2 regions of the Streptomyces sp. NPDC044984 genome follow, and region 2 is predicted to be linked to the other one. Evidence: riboswitches for the same ligand, from Rfam matches in the RefSeq annotation. Region 2 holds a riboswitch; the other holds the start of a gene.
What was found. Region 2 has a riboswitch for thiamine pyrophosphate ahead of AB0A94_RS05225 (thiamine ABC transporter substrate-binding protein). Riboswitches for the same ligand answer to the same signal wherever they lie in the genome.
Positions count from the first base shown of each region.

Region 1: linked by a shared signal. The riboswitch ahead of thiO (glycine oxidase ThiO) and the one ahead of AB0A94_RS05225 (thiamine ABC transporter substrate-binding protein) in region 2 are both predicted to bind thiamine pyrophosphate.

Region 1 covers NZ_JBEZBE010000011.1:45,361-52,732, forward strand. The annotation lists gene pknB (Stk1 family PASTA domain-containing Ser/Thr kinase) at 1-776, opposite strand, end outside; gene AB0A94_RS14305 (thiazole synthase) at 1,000-1,794, opposite strand; gene thiS (sulfur carrier protein ThiS) at 1,797-1,997, opposite strand; gene thiO (glycine oxidase ThiO) at 1,994-3,160, opposite strand; TPP riboswitch at 3,158-3,269, opposite strand; gene AB0A94_RS14320 (hypothetical protein) at 3,312-3,650, shown strand; gene AB0A94_RS14325 (FAD-dependent oxidoreductase) at 3,683-4,924, shown strand; gene AB0A94_RS14330 (Rv2175c family DNA-binding protein) at 5,001-5,366, shown strand; gene thiE (thiamine phosphate synthase) at 5,676-6,341, shown strand; gene metF (methylenetetrahydrofolate reductase [NAD(P)H]) at 6,449-7,372, shown strand.
Region 2 covers NZ_JBEZBE010000003.1:290,665-298,036, forward strand. The annotation lists gene frr (ribosome recycling factor) at 1-405, shown strand, start outside; gene AB0A94_RS05215 (phosphatidate cytidylyltransferase) at 405-1,529, shown strand; gene rlmN (23S rRNA (adenine(2503)-C(2))-methyltransferase RlmN) at 1,688-2,800, shown strand; TPP riboswitch at 2,836-2,941, shown strand; gene AB0A94_RS05225 (thiamine ABC transporter substrate-binding protein) at 3,022-4,104, shown strand; gene AB0A94_RS05230 (iron ABC transporter permease) at 4,152-5,753, shown strand; gene AB0A94_RS05235 (ABC transporter ATP-binding protein) at 5,754-6,773, shown strand; gene AB0A94_RS05240 (maleylpyruvate isomerase family mycothiol-dependent enzyme) at 6,798-7,372, shown strand, end outside.

The DNA of each region.
Region 1 (7,372 bases), on a different contig from region 2:
GGGTTGCGGGCGGTCGCCGACGCGACCAGCTCGTCCAGCTCGTACGCCATGCCGGGCACGGCGGCCGACGGGGCCGGCACGTCGTCGTGCAGGTGCTTGTAGAGCACGATCGCGGGGGAGTCGCCGTCGTGCGGCCTCTCGCCGGTCAGCATCTCGTAGAGCAGGATGCCGCAGGCGTAGACGTCCACGCGGGGGTCGGCGACACCGTTCTCGATCTGCTCCGGGGCCAGGTACGAGACCGTGCCCAGCACGGTGCCCGTGGTGTTCGTCACCGAGTCCACGGCCCGGACCAGCCCGAAGTCGGCGACCTTGACCCGGCCGTCGTCCCCGATCAGCACGTTCTCGGGCTTCATGTCGCGGTGCACGAACCCGGCCCGGTGCGCGGCGCCGAGCGCGGCCAGCACCGGCTCCAGGATGTCCAGCGCGGCGCGCGGCTGGAGCGCCCCGCGCTCGCGCAGCACGTCGCGCAGGGTGCAGCCGGCGACGTACTCCATCGCCAGGTAGACGTACGCCCCGTCGGTGCCCTGGTCGAAGACCTGCACCACGTTGGGGTGGGCCAGCCGGGCGACCGACTTCGCCTCGCGGATGAACCGCTCGACGAACGAGCCGTCGGCCGCGAGGGAGGGGTGCATCACCTTGAGCGCGAGGATGCGGTCCAGACGGGTGTCCACGGCCCGGTAGACCGTGGCCATCCCGCCGACCGCGATCCGCGCCTCGACGCGGTACCGGCCGTCGAGCACCTGCCCGACCAGAGGGTCCTGAAGGGTCGTGTCCACGCAGCGAGTCTACGAGGCCCCACCGACACCCCCGCCCCGTTCAACCGCTGTTGGAGCGGACCTGTGACCTGTGTTACCTGGCTGCGGCCGGTCGTGCTCTGCCGGGGGTGAGTTTCGCTCGCCGCGCTTACCGGGTGCCGCTGCGCCCACCCTCCCCCACTCTCGGCTCCGCTCGAGCGGGGGACCCCCATCGCCCCAGCGGCACGACTGTCCGCAGCGGCGCCTAGAAAGCAGGCCGCTCCGGATCCAGCACGGCCAAGCCCTCCGCGGGAGACGACGCCTCGGCGTACCACCGCCGGGGAATCCGCCCCGCCAGTCGGGCCAACCGCCCCGCCTCCACCGCCCCCCGCATCGCGGAAGCCATCAGCACCGGCTCCTGCGCCCGGGTGACGGCGGACGCCAGCATCACCCCCGCACACCCCAGCTCCATCGCCAGCGCCACGTCCGACGCGGTCCCCGCCCCCGCGTCCAGGATCACCGGCACCCCCGCCCGCTCCACGATCAACTCGAAGTTGTGCGGGTTGCGGATCCCCAGCCCCGACCCGATCGGCGACCCCAGCGGCATGACCGCCGCGCACCCCACGTCCTCCAGCTTCCGCGCCAGCACCGGATCGTCGTTCGTGTACGGCAGCACCGTGAACCCGTCGTCGACCAGCGTCTCCGCCGCGTCCAGCAGCTCGACCGGGTCCGGCAGCAGGGTCCGCTCGTCGGCGATGACCTCCAGCTTGACCAGGTCCGTGCCGAGCGCCTCCCGCGCGAGACGCGCGGTGAGCACCGCCTCCCCGGCGGTGAAGCACCCCGCAGTGTTCGGCAGCACCCGGATGCCCAGCCTCTCCAACACCGACAGCACGGACCCGTGCACCGAGGGGTCCACGCGCCGCATCGCGACGGTCGTCAGCTCCGTCCCGGACGCCACCAGCGCCCGCTCCAGCACGTCGAGGCTCGGCGCCCCGCCGGTGCCCATGATCAGGCGGGACGTGAGGGACGTACCGCCGAGGAGGAGCGGATCGTCGGCCATGGTCAACCTCCCTGGACGGCGGTCAGGACTTCCACGCGGTCACCCTCACGGAGGGGCGTGGCGGGCCACTGCGCGCGCGGGACGACGGTTTCGTTGAGGGCGGCGGCCACCCCCGAGGGCGCCGCGGTGAGTGACTTCACGACGAGGTCGAGAGCGGTGCCGGGCGGGAACTCCCGGCGCTCCCCGTTGACCGAGACGTTCATGCGGGCTGCTCCGTGCGGACGGCGGCGCCGAAGCGCCGTGGGGTGAACGGACGGGCCACCTCCGGCAGGGCGCCGGTGGTCAGGACCTCCGCCATGACATCGCCGGTGACCGGCGTCAGCAGGACGCCGTTGCGGTAGTGGCCGGTGGCCAGCAGCAGCCCCTCGAGACCGGTCGGGCCGAGCAGCGGCGCGTTGTCGGGGGAGCCGGGACGCAGTCCGGCCCGGGTCTCGGTCAGCGGCAGCTCGGTGATGCCGGGGACCAGCTCGTGGGCGTCGCGCAGCAGCTCGTACACGCCGCCCGCGGTCACCGTCGTGTCCCAGCCCATCTCCTCGCTGGTCGCCCCGACCACCAGCTCGCCGTTCCCGCGCGGCACCAGGTAGACGTGGCTGCCGCGCACCACGGCCCGCACGGTCCGGCTCAGGAAGGGACCGTGCCGCGCGGGCATCGTCAGCCGTACGACCTGCCCCTTCACGGGGCGCACCGGCGGCAGCACGTCCGTGGGGACGCCCGCGAGCCGCCCGCTGAGGCTGCCCGCGGCGAGCACCACCTGCCCGGCGCCGAGGCCGGTGCCGTCGGCCGTGACCACGCCCGTCGCGCGGTCTCCCGCGACGACGAGCCGCTCGGCCCAGGCACGGTGGACGGTCACGCCCATGCGCTCACAGGCGGTGACCAGCGCGGCCGCCAGCCGCCGCGGATCGATCTGGTGGTCGCCGTCCACCCGCAGGCCGCCGCGCACGCCCGGCGCGAGCATCGGCTCCAGGCGCCGGCATTCCCGCCCGGACAGCCACTGCGAGTCCAGCCCGGAGCGCTGCTGCAGGGCGTGCAGTTCCCGCAGGTGGGCGCGGTCGTCGGCGTCCAGTGCCACGGCGAGCGTGCCGCACGCGCGGTAGCCGAGGTCGTGGCCGGTCAGCTCGGTCAGCTCGGCCGCGAAGCCGGGATAGCGCCGCGCGGAGGCGAGGTTCAGACCGAGCAGGGTCTCCTCGCCGTAGTGCAGTTCCGTGACGGCGGCCAGCATCCCGGCGGCCACCTCGGCGGCGCCGCCGCCCGGCTCGGGGTCCACCACGGTCGTGGCGAGACCGCGCTGCGCGGCCCGCCAGGCCGTGACCAGACCGATGATTCCGCCCCCGACGACGAGGACGTCTGAGGTGCGCGTGGGCGACATGGGCGTCCAGCCCCTCCCTTCGCCGGCATGACCCGGATCAGGTTCGTACGGTCGGAGGCCGCCAGCCTCCCTCTCAGCCCGGTGCGTCCGGGCTCCCGCGAGTGCTTGTACGTTGGCCACCCTAGCAACGCGCTTGTAAGGGAGCCCCCGCGTGGCACCATCGCTCGACGGACTCGTCCTCGCCCCCGTGGCCGACCAGGCCCCCGGCCAGGTCGGCACCCGCACCCGCTTCGTCTACCACGAGCGGGGCGGTGAGATCTGGGCCGAGTACGCGGGCGGCGACGTCGTGCGCGGGCACTTGGTGGGCACCCGCGCGGGGGACCGGCTGGACTTCCGGTACGTGCAGCTGAAGCGGGACGGCACCACCTCCTCGGGGCACTGCGTGTCGACGGTCGTGGAGCTGCCCGACGGACGGGTACGGCTGGAGGAGAGCTGGGCGTGGGAGTCGCAGCCGGGCAGCGGGACGAGCGTGGTGGAGCAGCTCGGCTGATCGATGCCGTGCCGGGTGTCTAAGGTGATCGGGTGAGCGAGCAGACGCAGCAGCCGGGAGGGCCGGAGCCGCGGCGGGTGGTGGTGGCGGGCGCGGGCATGGCCGGCGTGCAGACCGCCCTCGCCCTGCGGGAGCAGGGTTTCACCGGCACCGTGACCCTGATCGGTGCGGAACCCCACCAGCCGTACGACCGGCCGCCGTTGTCCAAGGCGGTGCTGCTGGGCAAGGCCGAGGACTCCGCCTTCGACGTCGACTTCGAGGACGCCGGCATCGAACTGCGGCTCGGCTGCGAGGTGCTCGGCCTGCGCCCCGGCGACCACGAGCTGGACACGGAGGCCGGGCCCGTCCCGTACGACGTCCTGGTGGTCGCCACCGGCGCGGAACCGGTCCGGCTGCCGGGCACGGAGGGCGTGCCCGGCGTGCATCTGCTGCGCACCCTGGACGACGCCGCGCGGCTGCGGCCGGTGCTCGCGCGGCAGCACGACATCGTGGTGGTCGGCGCCGGCTGGATCGGCGCGGAGTTCGCCACGGCGGCCCGCGAGGCGGGCTGCGCGGTCACCGTCGTGGAGGCCGAGGAGCGGCCGCTCACCGGGGTGCTGCCCGCCGGGGTGGCCGCCCCGATGGCCGCCTGGTACGCGGAGGCCGGCGTCACGCTGCGCACGCACGCGCGCGTGGAGCGCGTCGAGCCCGGCACCGTGGTCCTGGACGACGGTACGCGGCTGCCCGCGGGCGCCGTGGTCGTCGGCATCGGGGCCCGGCCCGCCACCGCCTGGCTGGCGGGCTCCGGGATCGAGTTCGGGGCGCACGGGGAGGTCGCCGCCGACCGTCATCTGGCGACCTCCCTGCCGGACGTGTACGCGGTCGGCGACTGCGCGTCCTTCCCGTCCGGGCGCTACGGCGAGCGCCTGCTGGTCCACCACTGGGACAACGCCCTCCAGGGGCCGCGCACGGTCGCCGTGAACGTCCTGGGCGCGCCCACCGGCCGGGAGCCGGCGGTCTACGATCCGGTGCCGTACTTCTGGTCCGAGCAGTTCGGGCGTTTCGTGCAGTACGCGGGGCACCACGCGGGCGCCGACCGGATGGTGTGGCGCGGGGACCCCGCCGAGGCGGCGTGGAGCGTCTGCTGGCTGCGGGAGTCCCGCCTGGTCGCGCTGCTCGCGGTGGGACGGCCCCGGGACCTGGCGCAGGGGCGCAGGCTGATCGAGGCGGGCACGGCGATGGACGCGGAGCTGCTGGCGGACCCGGCGCGGCCCCTGAAGTCGGCGACGGCGTGACACCCCGGCCCGGCGCGTCCGCCCAGGTGGGCGGGGCTGACTTCCGACTGTCAGTGGCAGATGGCAGGCTTGTCCCGTGACCGAGATTGACGCAAAGATCGATGCTCTCGTCCCCGCCTGGCTCACTCTCCCCGACATCGCCGAGATGTTCGGCGTCGAGGTGACGCGCGTCCGGCAGCTGGTCAAGGAGGGCCAGCTCATCGCCGTGCGCCGGGGTGAGAACCGCGCGCTGCACGTGCCCGCCGCCTTCATCGACGGGGACAAGATCGTCAAGGGCCTGACCGGAACCCTGACGCTCCTGCGGGACGACGGCTTCACGGTCGAAGAGATGCTGGAATGGCTCTTCACCCCCGACCCCACCCTGCCGGGCACGCCCGCGCAGGCGCTCAGCGAGAACCGCGGCACGGAGGTGAAGCGCCGGGCCCAGGCGCTCGCGGTCTGACCGCACCCGACCGACCGGACAGAGCGAACGACGACGGCCGGGGCATCAGCCCCGGCCGTGGGGGCGGTCCACGCCGGCGCCACGGCCGGGGCGGCTCCCGGACCGGGCTTCGCGCACCGGTCGAGGACGTCTCGCGGTGTGCGGGGGGCGTGCAGGCAGCCGTGAGGGGTGTCTCGCGGTCGCCGGTGCGGCGGCATAGGGTCCGTTGCGGTGTGTGCCGCCCCGGTCCGTGACCGTCGCGAGCGCCCGCCGCCGACACACCGGGCCCACCGGGTCCGTACGCCGCCGCCACTCCGGGGGGACCCTCCTATGACCGACACCGCTCGCGCCCGGCTCGCCGACGCCCGGCTCTACCTGTGCACCGACGCCCGCAGGCGGCAGGGCGATCTCGCGGAGTTCCTGGACGCGGTCCTGGCCGGCGGGGTCGACATCGTGCAGCTGCGGGACAAGGGCATGGAGGCCGGTGAGGAGCTGGAGCACCTGGCGGTCCTCGCCGACGCCTGCGCCCGGCACGGCAAGCTGCTCGCGGTCAACGACCGCGCGGACGTCGCCCACGCCGCCGGCGCCGACGTCCTCCACCTCGGCCAGGGCGACCTGCCCGTCCCCGCCGCCCGCGCGATCCTCGGCGACGGCGTCCTGGTCGGCCGCTCCACCCACGCCGAGGCCGAGGCCGCCGCGGCGGCCGTCCAGCCCGGCGTGGACTACTTCTGCACCGGGCCCTGCTGGCCCACCCCCACCAAGCCCGGCCGCCACGCCCCCGGTCTCGGTCTGGTCCGGTACACCGCCGCCCTGGGCACCGAGCGCCCCTGGTTCGCCATCGGCGGCATCGACCTCGGCAACCTCGACGAGGTGCTGGACGCCGGTGCCCGCCGGGTCGTCGTCGTGCGAGCCGTCACCGAGGCGGACGACCCGGGCGCGGCGGCGGCCGGGTTCGCGAAGCGGCTGCGGCAGGCGGCACCCGTGGACGCCGGATGACCCCCGCGTGTCTCAGGTTTGTCCAAGGGATGGACAACAAGTCGGCATTCCAGACAAATGTCCCGCATCCGGTTGGGGGACCGCCGACCCCTGGCTAACCTGCCGGTATGGCCCTCGGAACAGCATCCACCAGGACTGATCGCGCACGCACCGTGCGCGACATGCTCGCCTCCGGCAAGACGACGTTCTCGTTCGAGTTCTCGGCGCCGAAGACCCCCAAGGGTGAGCGGAACCTGTGGAGCGCGCTGCGCAGGGTCGAGGCGGTCGCCCCGGACTTCGTCTCCGTGACCTACGGCGCGGGCGGCTCCACGCGCGCGGGCACGGTCAAGGAGACCCAGCAGATCGTCGCCGACACCACCCTCACCCCGGTCGCCCACCTCACCGCGGTCGACCACTCCGTCGCCGAGCTGCGCAACATCATCGGCCAGTACGCCGACGCCGGGATCCGCAACATGCTCGCCGTGCGCGGCGACCCGCCCGGCGACCCGATGGGCGACTGGGTGCCGCACCCGCAGGGGCTCACCTACGCCGCCGAACTCGTCCGGCTCATCAAGGAGTCGGGCGACTTCTGCGTCGGTGTCGCCGCCTTCCCGGAGATGCACCCGCGGTCGGCCGACTGGGACACCGACGTCGCCCGCTTCGTCGACAAGTGCCGGGCGGGCGCCGACTACGCGATCACCCAGATGTTCTTCCAGCCCGAGTCCTATCTGCGACTGCGTGACCGAGTCCACGCGGCGGGCTGCGCGACCCCGGTGATTCCCGAAGTCATGCCGGTGACCAGCGTGAAGATGCTGGAGAGGTTGCCAAAGCTCAGTAACGCCGTGTTCCCGGGGGCCCTTGAAGAGCGGATCCTCGCAGCGAAGGACGATCCGGCGGCGGTACGCTCCATCGGTATCGAGTTCGCCACGGAGTTCTGTGCCCGGCTGCTGGCCGAGGGAGTGCCCGGACTGCACTTCATCACGCTCAACAACTCCACGGCGACCCTGGAAATCTACGAGAACCTGGGCCTGCACCACCCACCGCGGGCCTAG
Region 2 (7,372 bases):
AACCAGCTGGCCTCGTTCTCCGTGCCCGAGCCGCGCATGGCCGTGGTGACGCCGTTCGACAAGAGCGCGCTGCGCAACATCGAGCAGGCGATCCGCGACTCGGACCTGGGCGTCAACCCGAGCAACGACGGCAACATCATCAGGGTGGTGTTCCCCGAGCTCACCGAGGAGCGCCGCCGTGACTACATCAAGGTCGCCAAGGGCAAGGGTGAGGACGCCAAGGTCTCCATCCGCTCCGTGCGCCGCAAGGCCAAGGACGCCATCGACAAGCTGATCAAGGACGGCGAGGTCGGCGAGGACGAGGGCCGCCGTGCGGAGAAGGAGCTCGACGACACCACCGCGAAGTACGTCGCCCAGGTGGACGAGCTCCTGAAGCACAAGGAAGCGGAGCTGCTCGAGGTCTGATGAACGACTCTTCCTGGGGGACGCCGCAGACCGGGTACTGGGGGCCGTCCGACCACGGGCAAGGCTGGGGGGCCGCTCCGGCGGGTCCCGCGTACGATGCGCACAACGCGCAGCACACGCGTCCCATGCCCATCGTGCCCGACGTACCCGAACACGGCGGAGACCAGGATGTGGACCGGGGGGCCGCTCGGCTGAGCGGCCCCCCGTTCCGAGACGAGCCGACGCGGGCCCGCCCCCTTCCGGGGGAGGTGCCGCAGAATCCGGAGCCCATGCCCGACGCCCCGCAGCCGGCACCCGCACCGCAGAAGAAGAGCGCGGGGCGGGACCTCGGCGCCGCGATAGGCGTCGGCGTCGGACTCGGCGTGGTGATCGTCGCGTCGCTGTTCGTCGTCAAGGCGGTCTTCGTCGGCGTGGTCGCGCTCGCCGTGGTGGTGGGCCTGTGGGAGCTGACGTCGCGGCTGCGGGAGCGCAAGGGCATCAAGGCGCCCCTGGTACCGCTCGCGCTGGGCGGTGCGGCCATGGTCGTCGCCGGGTACGTCCGGGGGGCCGAGGGCGCGTGGGTCGCCGTGGCGCTCACCGCGCTGGCGGTGCTGGTCTGGCGCATGGCGGCGCCGCCCGAGGGCTACCTCAAGGACGTCACGGCGGGCGTCTTCGCGGCGTTCTACGTGCCGTTCCTGGCGACCTTCGTCGCGATGATGCTCACCGCCGACGACGGCCCGTGGCGCGTCCTGACCTTCCTGCTGCTGACGGTCGTCAGCGACACCGGCGCGTACGCGGTCGGCTGGCGCTTCGGCAGGACCAAGCTCGCCCCGCGCATCAGCCCCGGCAAGACCCGCGAGGGCCTGCTGGGCGCGGTGTCGTTCGCGATGGTCGTCGGCGCGCTGTGCATGGAGTTCCTGATCGACGGCGGCAGCTGGTGGCAGGGCCTGCTGCTGGGCCTCGCGGTCGCGGCCAGCGCCACACTGGGCGACCTGGGCGAGTCCATGATCAAGCGGGACCTGGGCATCAAGGACATGGGCACGCTGCTCCCGGGGCACGGGGGCATCATGGACCGCCTGGACTCCCTGCTGCCGACGGCACCGGTGGTGTGGCTGCTGCTGGTGATCTTCGTCGGATCGGGTTGACGGCGAACAGGTACTCTGGAAGGGCTCGCGGTGTACCGCGGGCCCTTCCGTACGTTCCCGCCCCGCGCGGGTCGTCTCCTGGCCCAGGCACAGTGGTGCCGTCGTCCCCGCCCGTGCGGAGTGAGCCAGGCCCCGTCGTCCTGAGGAGTTGCCCGACCGTGGCCCGTCCCGTTCCCGGTGAGCTCACCTTCGTCGCCCCCCGCGGAGCGAAGAAGCCGCCGCGGCACCTCGCCGATCTCACGCCCGCCGAGCGCAAGGAGGCGGTCGCCGCGGCCGGCGAGAAGCCGTTCCGCGCCAAGCAGCTCTCGCAGCACTACTTCGCGCGGTACGCGCACGACCCGGAGCAGTGGACCGACATCCCCGCCGGCTCGCGCGGCAAGCTGCAGGAAGCGCTGCTTCCGGAGCTGATGACGGTCGTCCGGCACCTGTCGACCGACCAGGGCACCACCCGCAAGACGCTGTGGAAGCTGTTCGACGGCACCCTCGTCGAGTCCGTCCTGATGCGCTACCCGGACCGGGTGACGATGTGCATCAGCTCCCAGGCGGGCTGCGGGATGAACTGCCCGTTCTGCGCCACCGGGCAGGCCGGGCTGGACCGCAACCTGTCCACCGCCGAGATCGTGCACCAGATCGTGGACGGGATGCGGGCGCTCCGGGACGGCGAGGTGCCCGGTGGCCCGGCGCGGCTGAGCAACATCGTGTTCATGGGCATGGGCGAGCCGCTCGCCAACTACAACCGGGTCGTGGGCGCCATCCGCCGCCTCACCGACCCCGAGCCGGACGGGCTCGGCCTGTCCCAGCGCGGCATCACCGTGTCCACCGTCGGTCTCGTCCCGGCGATCCACCGGTTCTCCGACGAGGGCTTCAAGTGCCGGCTCGCCATCTCGCTGCACGCCCCCGACGACGAACTGCGCGACACCCTCGTCCCCGTGAACACGCGGTGGAAGGTGCGCGAGGTGCTCGACGCCGGGTTCGAGTACGCGGCCAAGTCGGGGCGGCGGCTGTCCATCGAGTACGCCCTCATCCGGGACATCAACGACCAGGCCTGGCGCGGTGACCGGCTCGGACGGATGCTCAAGGGCCGACCGGTGCACGTCAACCTCATCCCGCTCAACCCCACCCCCGGCTCCAAGTGGACCGCCTCCCGTCCCGAGGACGAGAAGGCGTTCGTGGAGGCGATCGCCGCGCACGGTGTGCCGGTGACGATCCGGGACACCCGTGGACAGGAGATCGACGGGGCGTGTGGTCAGCTCGCCGCGAGCGAGAGGTAATGTGACTCGCGTAAGCCAGAGGTAAGCACATCTTCATATTCCGACAGGGGAGCGCCACAGCGCTGAGAGTGCGGCACCGGCCGCAGACCCTCCGAACCTGGCCCAGGTCATTCTGGGTAGGGAGATCGGTCATCACTCGAGCTGTTGCGCCCTGCCCGGGACCCCGCAGCGGGGACCCGGGCAGGGCCGCGTCTCTTCCTGGTCACTCCAGGAGGAATCAAGTGGGCATCACCAAGAAGATCACGGTCCTGGCCGTCGGGCTGGGGCTGGTCACGCTGTCCGCGTGCGGGTCGTCCGGCGACGACGACGCGAGCGGTGGCGGGTCCAGGACCGTGACCCTCGTCAGCCACAACTCGTGGGCCGTGTCGAAGGACGTCGTCGCCGCCTTCGAGAAGCAGTCCGGATACAAGCTCAAGGTCCTCGAGGACGGCGACGCCGGGCAGGCCGTGAACAAGGCCGTCCTGACCAAGGACAACCCCCAGGGCGACGTCTTCTTCGGCGTCGACAACACCCTGCTCTCCCGCGCCCTCGACAACGGGCTGTTCCAGCCGTACGAGGCCGAGGGATCGGACGAGGTCCTGCCGGAATACCGGGTGGACCGGGACAAGCACCGGGTCACCCCCGTCGACAGCGGCGACGTCTGCGTCAACTACGACAAGGCGTGGTTCGACGAACACGACCTGACCCCGCCGAAGACCTTCGACGACCTGGTCGAGCCCGAGTACGAGGACCTCCTCGTCGTCGAGAACGCCTCCACCTCCTCGCCCGGCCTCGGCTTCCTGCTCGGCACCGCCGCGCAGTACGGCGACGAGGGCTGGCCGGACTACTGGAAGAAGCTCAAGGCCAACGGCGTCAAGGTGGTCGACGGCTGGGAGCAGGCCTACAACGAGGAGTTCTCCGGCTCGGCCGGCGGCAAGCAGGCCAAGGCCGACCGGCCGCTGGTGGTGTCGTACGCCTCCTCGCCGCCCGCCGAGGTCGTCTACGCCGACCCGAAGCCGGACACCGCGCCCACCGGTGTCGCCGAGGGCACCTGCTTCCGCCAGGTCGAGTACGCGGGCCTGCTGAGCAACGCGAGGAACCCCGAGGGCGGCAAGGCGCTGCTCGACTTCCTGATCAGCAAGCCGTTCCAGGAGGACATGCCGCTCAACATGTTCGTGTACCCGGTGCTGGAGGGCGCCCGGGTGCCCGAGGAGTTCGTGAAGTTCGGGCCGCAGGCGAAGGACCCGCAGACCATGGACCCGGCGAAGATCGCCGACAACCGTGACCAGTGGGTCAAGGCGTGGACCTCGCTCGTACTGAAGTGACGCGGACCGCGGCGAGGCGGCGCGGGAGCGCGGCGCGGCTCGGCCTGATGGCCGTGCCCGTCGCGTTCTTCGCCGTCTTCTTCGCCTACCCCGTCACCGCGATCGTCGCGCGCGGACTGAGGACCGACGGGACCTGGCAGCTCGGACGGATCGGGGACGTACTGGCGCAGTCCGGCGTCCGGCAGGTGCTGTGGTTCACCACCTGGCAGGCCCTCGTCTCCACCGCCCTCACCCTGCTGATCGCCCTGCCCGGCGCGTACGTCTTCGCCCGCTTCGACTTCCCCGGCAAGCAGGTGCTGCGGGCCGTGGTCACCGTGCCGTTCGTGCTGCCGACGGTCGTCGTCGGTACGGCGTTCATGGCGCTCGTCGGACGCGGCGGGCTCCTCGACGAACTGTGGGGACTGCGGCTGGACACCACGGTGTGGGCGATCCTGCTCGCGCACGTCTTCTTCAACTACGCCGTCGTCGTACGCACGGTGGGCGGGCTCTGGTCCCAGCTCGACCCGCGGCAGGAGGAGGCCGCGCGGATGCTCGGCGCCTCGCGGTTCGCGGCCTGGTGGTCCGTCACCCTGCCCGCGCTCGCGCCCGCCGTGGCGGCGGCCGCGCTGATGGTCTTCCTGTTCACCTTCACCTCCTTCGGCGTGGTGCAGATCCTCGGCGGTCCCACCTTCTCCACCCTCGAAGTGGAGATCTACCGGCAGACCTCGGAGATCTTCGACCTGTCCACGGCCGCCGTCCTGACGATGATCCAGTTCGTCGCCGTGGGCGCGATCCTCGCCCTGCACGCCTGGACCGTACGGCGCCGGGAGACCGCGCTGCGGCTGGTGGACGCCTCGGTGACCGCACGCCGGCCGCGCGGCGCCGGGCAGTGGGCGCTGCTGGGCGGAGTCGTCGCCACCGTCGCCGTACTGATCCTGCTGCCGCTCGCGGTGCTGGTGGAACGGTCCTTCGGCGACGCCGGGTCCACCTACTACCGGACGCTGACCGAGGACGACGGGGGAGTGTTCCTCGTCGCGCCGATCGAGGCGGTCGGCAACTCGCTGCGGTACGCCGTCGCCGCCACCGCCATCGCCGTGGTGATCGGCGGGCTCGCGGCCGTGGCGCTGACCCGGCGGGACGCGGGACGGCTGGTGCGCGGCTTCGACGCGCTGCTGATGCTGCCGCTCGGCGTGTCCGCGGTGACCGTCGGCTTCGGCTTCCTCATCGCCCTCGACGAGCCGCCGCTGGACCTCCGTGCCTCCTGGATCCTGGTCCCGCTCGCACAGGCGCTGGTCGGCGTCCCCTTCGTCGTACGGACGATGCTGCCGGTGCTGCGGGCCGTGGACGTACGGCTGCGCGAGGCGGCGGCGGTGCTCGGGGCGTCGCCGTGGCGGGCGTGGCGGGAGGTGGACCTGCCGCTGGTGCGGCGGGCGCTGCTGATCGCCGCCGGATTCGCGTTCGCGGTGTCGCTGGGCGAGTTCGGGGCGACGGTGTTCATCGCGCGGCCGGAGAGTCCGACGCTGCCCGTCGCCGTGGCGCGGCTGCTGGGGCGGCCCGGAGACCTCAACTACGGGCAGGCGATGGCCCTGTCGACGATTCTGATGATCGTGTGCGCGGTGGCGCTGCTCGTGCTGGAGCGGCTGCGGACCGACCGGACCGGGGAGTTCTAGATGCTGCTGAGCCTTCAGGCCGCGACCGTCCGCTTCGGCGGGCGGGCGGTGCTGGACGCCGTCGACCTGGGGGTCGCCGAGCACGAGATCGTGTGCGTGCTCGGCCCCAGCGGCAGCGGCAAGTCGACGCTGCTGCGGGCGGTGGCGGGGCTGCAGCCGCTCGACTCCGGGAGGGTGTCGCTCGACGGACGGGACCAGTCGGGGGTGCCGGCGCACAAGCGCGGCGTCGGGCTGATGTTCCAGGACCACCAGCTCTTCCCGCAGCGGGACGTGGGCGGCAATGTCGCCTTCGGCCTGCGCATGCACGGCGCGTCGCGGGGTGAACAGGCAGATCGTGTACGGGAGTTGTTGGACCTCGTGGGACTGCCGGACGCGGCCGGACGCGCCGTCGCCGCGCTGTCCGGCGGCGAGCAGCAGCGCGTGGCGCTCGCCCGCGCCCTCGCGCCCAGCCCCCGGCTGCTGATGCTCGACGAGCCGCTCGGGCAGCTCGACCGGTCGCTCAGGGAGCGTCTGGTCGTCGAACTGCGCGAGCTGTTCGGCCGGTTGGGCACCACGGTGCTCGCCGTGACGCACGACCAGGGCGAGGCGTTCGCGCTGGCCGACCGGGTGGTGGTGATGCGGGACGGCCGGATCGCCCAGTCCGGCACGCCGCTCGAGGTGTGGCGGCGTCCGGCCGACGCGTTCGTGGCACGCTTCCTCGGTTTCGAGAACGTCGTCGAGGCGACGGTGGGCGACGACGCCGCGGTGACCCCCTGGGGCAAGCTCCCCGTCCCCGAAGGCGCCCCGCAGGGCGTGCGGACCCTTCTCGTCCGCCCCGCCGGTGTCCGCCTGGTCCCGGCCGGTGAGGGCCTGCGCTGCACGGTGGCCGCGCGTACCTTCCGCGGCACGCACGTCGCCGTCCACCTCCAGCCCGAGGACGCCCCCCGCCTGGAGGCGGCCTGCGCGCTCAGGGACGCGCCGGAGGCCGGGGACGAGGTCGGCGTGGAGTTCGACGCGGCGGAAATTGTCGTGCTGGGATGAGCACGGCTGCCTAGGGTGAGCGGCATGACACCACTCACGCATGACCGCTACTGCGAGGAAATCGCGCATCAGGTGGGGCAGTTGCGGGCGGTCGTGACGTCCGGCGCCGATCTGTCCGGCACCGTGCCCACCACGCCCGACTGGTCCCTGGAACAGCTCGTACGGCACCTCGGCGGGGCCCTGCGCTGGGTGGACGTCATGGTGCGGACCGGGGCCGAGGACGAGGTCCCCGAGGACCGGGTGCCGGGGTTCGGCGGGCCCGGGGCGTGGGGCGATCCCGGTGCGCTGGACGCCTGGCTGGCGGAGTCCGGCGAACTGGTCGTCGGCGCGCTGCGCGAGGCCGGTCCGGACGCGAAGGTGTGGAGCTGGGCCGGGATCCACCACGCCGGGTTCTGGGCCCGTCGTATGACGCACGAGGTGACCGTCCACCGCGCGGACGCCACCCTGGCCGCCGGGCTGCCCTACGAGGTCGCGCCCGAGGTCGCCGCGGACGCGGTCGACGAGTGGCTGGAGATCGTGGAGTGGGCGCAGCGGACGCTGCCGGACGACACGGTGCACGACCTGCGTGGGCCCCGGCGCACCATCCATCTGCACGCCAC